2 regions of the Parageobacillus galactosidasius genome follow, and region 1 is predicted to be linked to the other one. Evidence: riboswitches for the same ligand, from Rfam matches in the RefSeq annotation. Region 1 holds a riboswitch; the other holds the start of a gene.
The links. Region 1 has a riboswitch for S-adenosylmethionine ahead of B9L23_RS07235 (hypothetical protein). Riboswitches for the same ligand answer to the same signal wherever they lie in the genome.
Positions count from the first base shown of each region.

Region 2: it holds a riboswitch for S-adenosylmethionine, as region 1 does, so the genes downstream of both, mtnW (2,3-diketo-5-methylthiopentyl-1-phosphate enolase) here and B9L23_RS07235 (hypothetical protein) in region 1, are expected to answer to the same signal.

Region 1 covers NZ_NDYL01000001.1:1,375,513-1,378,926, forward strand. Annotated here, with positions in the region: gene glpK (glycerol kinase GlpK) at 1-744, shown strand, start outside; partial or broken gene B9L23_RS21650 (transposase) at 1,058-1,159, opposite strand; SAM riboswitch class I at 1,455-1,562, shown strand; gene B9L23_RS07235 (hypothetical protein) at 1,638-1,970, shown strand; gene B9L23_RS07240 (VOC family protein) at 1,998-2,381, shown strand; gene B9L23_RS07245 (AbrB family transcriptional regulator) at 2,399-3,414, opposite strand, start outside.
Region 2 covers NZ_NDYL01000001.1:935,020-938,433, forward strand. Annotated here, with positions in the region: gene B9L23_RS04975 (carbon-nitrogen family hydrolase) at 1-49, opposite strand, end outside; gene B9L23_RS04980 (pyridoxal phosphate-dependent aminotransferase) at 150-1,322, shown strand; SAM riboswitch class I at 1,425-1,533, shown strand; gene mtnW (2,3-diketo-5-methylthiopentyl-1-phosphate enolase) at 1,604-2,845, shown strand; gene mtnX (2-hydroxy-3-keto-5-methylthiopentenyl-1-phosphate phosphatase) at 2,842-3,414, shown strand, end outside.

The sequences.
Region 1 (3,414 bases):
TTTGGCCAAGCGTGCTTTGAGGAAGGAATGGCGAAAAACACATATGGCACTGGCTGCTTTATGTTGATGAATACAGGGGAAAAAGCAGTACAATCGAAACATGGTTTGTTAACAACGATCGCATGGGGAATCGACGGAAAAGTCGAATATGCGTTGGAAGGAAGCATTTTCGTTGCTGGCTCAGCGATTCAGTGGCTTCGTGATGGGCTTCGAATGATCAAGCAGGCGTCAGACAGTGAAGCATATGCGGAAAAAGTCGATTCAACGGATGGCGTTTATGTTGTACCGGCATTTGTCGGTCTCGGAACACCGTATTGGGATAGCGATGTACGCGGTGCGGTATTTGGTTTGACGCGCGGTACGACAAAAGAACATTTCATTCGCGCAACACTAGAGTCGCTTGCATATCAAACAAAAGATGTATTAACAGCAATGGAAGCGGATTCAGGCATTGGCTTGAAAACGCTGCGCGTCGACGGCGGAGCGGTGAAAAACAACTTTTTAATGCAGTTCCAAAGCGATATGCTCGGCGTGCCAGTAGAGCGTCCAGTCATCAATGAAACAACAGCCCTAGGCGCGGCATACTTAGCTGGGCTTGCCGTCGGCTATTGGAAAGACCGGAAAGAAATCGCCTCACAATGGCAATTAGAACGCCAATTCGAACCGCAAATGGCAAAAGAGAAACAAGAAGCGCTTTATGCAGGATGGAAAAAAGCAGTGAAAGCCGCGATGGCGTTTAAGTAAACAGAAGGGGCTCTCCGATGAAAAAGAGCCCCCTTTTTCTTTGTTTTTCTGCATGCAAAAGCAACTCCAATCTTATTATATATCACGCTTCAAAAATTTCGTCTAAAAAAGTCGAAAAAATAGAATAATGACGACAAGTGGCAAATAATATATTCTATTGGAAATATTATGTTATTATTTTATGATAAAAGTCATGTATCCATTTTCTTATTAAATAAAACTATGTGCTAAATAATCAATTAGAAATAAGAAAAAATTATGCATAAATAACAAAAATCAGGTTCATCACCAAAAGATGTACTTGATTTTTACGTTAAAATGTGATAGAGGTCTCTAGACGGACACGCAAAGTAAAACGCTGGATATTTCGATACCCATATCCTCGCCTTTTGATCAATTTTATTTTTTCCGCTGTTAATGAACGCTGCCGCTGAATGAATCCGACTTTCCGTGCCAGACGGGTCAGTTCTTCAGAGGAGAAGAGTTGACGAATCGTTTTTATCCATGCCTTCATCTTTTTTGCCATCAAAAAATAATCCTTTCCAACGATGATTTCGTTAGAAAGGATACCATGTTTTTGGCGCTGAAAAAAGATCAAATTCTTAACTTGATGGCTATGGGAGAGCGCCTTTGCTCTCCCTTCCTCGTTTGTGAAAAAAATGATTGTCATCACAATGGCACCATGATAAGATAAAAACAAACTGCATACAGTCTTATCAAGAGTGGACGAGAGATCGGGCTCTATGACTCCACAGCAACCTGCGTATTACGCAAGGTGCTCCAACCCGCAAAGCGTCTTTCGCTTTGGATGATAAGAACGGTTACCCCCTTTCGCATCATTCATGGCGAAAGGGGTTTTTATGTATGTGCAAAGAAGGAGGTGGGAATGTCGATTGCGCGAAAATGATTTGATTCGCAGCTATATGGCGGCGCACTTAACGGTAGCATCGTTTGCTTCCCATGTCGCCCGTTGTGTCCAAAAACAGCTTTTGCAATTTGACCGACAGGCAGCGATTCATTTTGATAGCAGCCAAAATGTTTTCCATCTATACGGATATACGCAAGGGAAGATGTTTTCGCTTCTTCTGACATTTGCGGAAGTGGAAGAATGGAAAGCTGCTGGCCCTTATGCGCTTGACCGCTGCATTTTCTGTGAATTAGAGGAAAAAGGAATTTCGATCGTACATATGACTCCATATTTGCGGTCGGTATTTTCACAATCTTGAAAATAATGAAAAAAGGGGAGAAACATAATGGCAGTAAAAAAATTTGAACACGTCGGCATTCAAGTAAAAGACATCGAAACATCGAAAAAGTTTTATCAAGAGGTAGTCGGATTGGAACTACTTAGCGAGATGACGCATACGAACGGTACAATGAAATTGGCGTTTTTAGGATTGGATGGCTCAGTCATTGTCGAATTGATCGAAGGGTATAATCCGAATTTGCCGACGGAAGGAAAAGTGCATCACGTCGCCTTTACCGTTGAAGGAATTGAACAAGAAAAAGAACGGATTCAATCGCTCGGCGTTCCGCTTGTATGGGAAGAGATTACGACGCTGCCAAACGGGGCGAAATATTTATTCTTCCTTGGACCGGATGGTGAATGGATCGAATTTTATGAACCGGCTAAGTAAAACGAAACCGCTCTGTTTTAGTTTCGAACAGAGCGGTTTTTCCATGGCGTTTCGGTGATATATGGGAATTTTCGAAACACCCATTTCAACACGTTCGGCACGACGATAATGACAAGAAGAAGACGTACAAATTGCAAGGAGCTGACAATCGCTGGATCTCCTCCGACCGTTTGCGCTGTTAATACCATTTCCACAAGTCCTCCTGGCGCAAGACTCAACAGCGCGGTCGACAGCGGAAGATCGGTTAATTCCGCAAATACGTAGCCGAATCCGAACGATAGAGCAATTAATACTAACGCAAGCAAGAAATATACCCAGCTAAATTTTCCGCCAAGCTTAATATCTTCTAAGGTAATGCGTTCTCCCATGTTTATTCCGACACTAATTTGCGCCAAAATAATCAACCATACAGGCAGTAACGGCAGGTTCACACCAGCCGCATGCATAACTGCCGTTACGGCAAGCGGCCCGACGACGTATGCTGCCGGAATGATGTTTCGTAAAAGAAGCGCACCGAAAATACTTAACAAAAACCAAGTGTAATGACCATCGGAAGAGACAGCTGCCGCCTGAGCGGTTGCGTTTCCTGGCGACGCGTGTCCGTTCAACCAATGGACAACGACTGTTGGCACAAGAAAAACGACCGTTAATAAACGAATCGTTTGGAAAATGGTTACTAAAGCAGTATTCGCGTTCAACGACTCACTTGCGGCAACCATTTCCGACAGCCCGCCAGGAACAGATGCAAACACACTTGTCACTTTATCAATATGTGTCCATTTCGTCACCATGATGCTGTTTATAATGTTAATAGCAATTAGCAATACGGTGGCAACGAGAAACGGAACAATATATGGCGCAATCGTTAATAGCGTTTCTTTTGTAAACGACAGTCCAAAATAAGTGCCTAACACAATCAATCCACTATTCGACAACGCTTTCGGCGCCGCTACTGGGCGCTTGATGACCGTTTTCCAAACAAGCATTCCAGTAATGGCTCCGAGCATCCATGGAATTGGGGAATGGAGATGAT
Region 2 (3,414 bases), 440 kb from region 1:
GATTGCCAAAAGCGATATCTAGCTGAAGACATGCGATTTTTATCGTCATGAACATTCACCTCGAAAAAATTTTACTTTACATTTTGATTTTTACGATATATGATTTTTCACTAGAATTTCAAGAAAATTTTTGAGAAGGTGTTAACGCGATGAAACAATTTCCACTATCTGAGTTATTGCAGAGCCTTCCAAAACAGTTTTTTGCTTCGCTTGTCGATAAAGTCGCAAAAAAAATGGCGGAGGGGCATGACATCATCAATTTAGGGCAAGGAAATCCCGACCAGCCGACTCCACCGCATATCGTGGAGGCGATGCAAAAAGCGGTGGCGAACCCAAAATATCACAAATACTCGCCATTTCAAGGGTATTCCTTTTTGAAACGCGCCGTTGCTAAGTTTTATGAGCGCGAATACGGCGTTGCCATTGATCCGGAAAAAGAAGTGGCGGTTTTGTTTGGCGGGAAAGCGGGTCTTGTGGAGATCCCGCAATGTTTAGCCAATCCAGGCGATATTGTGCTCGTGCCTGACCCGGGATATCCGGATTATTGGTCGGGGATTGCGCTGGCGCGCGCGGAAATGGTGATGATGCCATTGCGTGCGGAAAATCAGTTTTTGCCTGATTATGATGAAATTCCTGCGAGTATTGCGGAAAAAGCAAAAATCATGTTTTTAAACTATCCAAATAATCCAACCGGGGCGATCGCTTCTAAGGAGTTTTTTGAAGAAACGGTGTCGTTTGCCGCAAAACACGGAATTTGTGTCGTTCATGATTTTGCTTACGGTGCGATTGGCTTTGACGGAAAAAAACCGGTCAGCTTTCTTCAAGCAGAGGGGGCAAAAGAAATTGGCGTTGAAATTTATACATTCTCCAAAACATATAATATGGCGGGCTGGCGCGTGGCGTTTGCCGTTGGAAATGAGAGCGTGATCGCGGCGATTAACTTGCTGCAAGACCATTTATATGTGAGTTTGTTTGGCGCCATTCAAGAAGCGGCGGCAACCGCATTGCTTTCTTCGCAGCGCTGCGTGGAAGAGCTTGTCGCACTGTATGAATCGCGGCGCAATACGCTTATTGACGCGTTGCGGCAAATTGGCTGGGATGTCGACGCCCCAAAAGGTTCATTTTTTGCGTGGCTTCCGGTGCCGAGCGGATGGACATCGGAACGTTTTTCCGATTATTTGCTGGAAAAAGCGCATGTCGTTGTCGCGCCGGGAATTGGATTTGGCAAGCATGGAGAAGGATATGTGCGAGTTGGGTTATTAACAAGCGAATCCCGCCTGCAAGAAGCGGCGGAACGGATTGCGAAGCTTGGTCTTTTCTAAAATGGGTTAAAAAATGATTGACAGAGCGAAAAAATACTGTCATAATTCAAATTAAATTTTCGAGCGCGAATAGTTTGAAAAGTGAATACGATATTGCAAGCATTCTTATCAAGAGCAGGCGGAGGGACAAGCCCAATGAAGCCCGGCAACCGGCTTAACGACGGTTAAGCACGGTGCTAATTCTTGCAGCGGAAACGCTGAGAGATAAGAAGAGCGTGAATAAATAAAGCCTCTTCTTATGAAGAGGTTTTTTTGATGGATGAACAGAAAGAGGGATGATCATGAGTCAAGTAATTGCCACATATCTTATTCACGATGAAAAAGATTTAGAGAAAAAGGCGGAAGGAATTGCGCTTGGGTTGACCGTTGGTTCGTGGACGGATTTGCCGCTTCTTGAGCAGGAACAATTGCGCAAGCATAAAGGAGTAGTTGTAAGCGTACAAGAACTCGAGGAGAACGAACGCGCCAACCGTTACTTTGGAAAGCGATTGAAGCGTGGAATCGTTCGCATTGCATACCCGAGCTTAAACTTTAGCGCGGATATTCCGGCGCTTTTAACGACGGTGTTTGGCAAATTGTCGCTGGATGGAGAAGTGAGGTTGCTAGATTTAACGTTTTCCGACGAATGGAAAAGAAAGTTTCCTGGCCCGCGTTTTGGCATTGACGAAATCCGCAAAAAAGTGGGTGCATATGAACGTCCGCTTCTGATGAGCATTTTTAAAGGGATGATCGGCCGCGATTTAACGTACTTATCCGAGCAGCTGAAACAACAAGCGCTCGGCGGGGTCGATCTCGTTAAAGACGATGAAATTTTGTTTGAAAACGAATTAACGCCGTTTGAAAAGCGAATTACGGCTGGAAAAGCGGTGTTAAACGAAGTGTACGAAAAGACAGGAAAACGGACGTTATATGCGGTGAACTTGACTGGAAAAACGTTCGAATTGAAGGAGAAAGCAAAACGCGCAGTCGAATTAGGAGCCGATGTATTGTTATTTAACGTATTTGCGTACGGTTTGGATGTGCTCCAAGGGTTGCGAGAAGATGATGAGATCACCATTCCGATCATGGCTCATCCGGCATTCAGCGGGGCGTTTACTCCATCGGAGTTTTACGGAATAAAAGCATCCTTGCTGCTTGGCAAATTGCTTCGCCTTGTTGGTGCAGATTTTGTGCTTTTTCCATCGCCATACGGAAGCGTTGCTCTTGATAAAGAAGAGGCGCTTGGCATTGCCGCGGAGTTGACGAATGATAAGGAGCCGTTTAAACGGTCGTTCCCAGTTCCGTCAGCTGGCATTCATCCAGGGCTTGTGCCATTGTTGTTCCGCGATTTTGGCATAGATAGCATCGTCAATGCAGGCGGCGGCATACACGGACATCCAGACGGAGCGACAGGCGGCGGCAGAGCATTTCGCGCTGCGATCGATGCGGCTCTTGCCGGAAAATCGCTTCATGAAGCAGCGCGCGAAAATGAGGCATTGCGAAAGGCGATTGACTTATGGGGCGCAGTAGAGGTGACATCATGACAAAACCAATCATATTTTGTGATTTTGATGGGACGATTACAGACAATGACAACATTATCGCGATTATGAAACGGTTTGCGCCGCCGGAGTGGGAAACGTTAAAAGACGATATATTATCACAGCGCATCTCGGTGCAAGAAGGGGTTGGCGCGATGTTTTCCCTTCTTCCATCGGGTTGGAAAGAAGAGATTGTCGATTTCATTTTACAAAATGCCCGCATCCGTGATGGGTTTCGCGAATTTGTCGCGTTTACGAAGGAACGTGATATTTCGCTATATGTCATAAGCGGCGGCATCGACTTTTTTGTCTATCCGCTTTTAGAAGGGCTCATCGAAAAAGAGCGCATCTTTTGCAATGGCTCTGATTTCAGCGGAGAGACAATTCGCATTACATGGCCGCATTCATGTGATGAACAGTGTCAAAACGGCTGCGGCTGCTGCAAGCCGTCGTTGCTTCGAAAATTGACAAAGCCTGATGCCTTTCATATCGTCATCGGCGATTCGATCACCGATTTAGCAGTGGCAAAGCTGGCGGATCATGTTATCGCCCGTGACTTTTTGCTGCAAAAA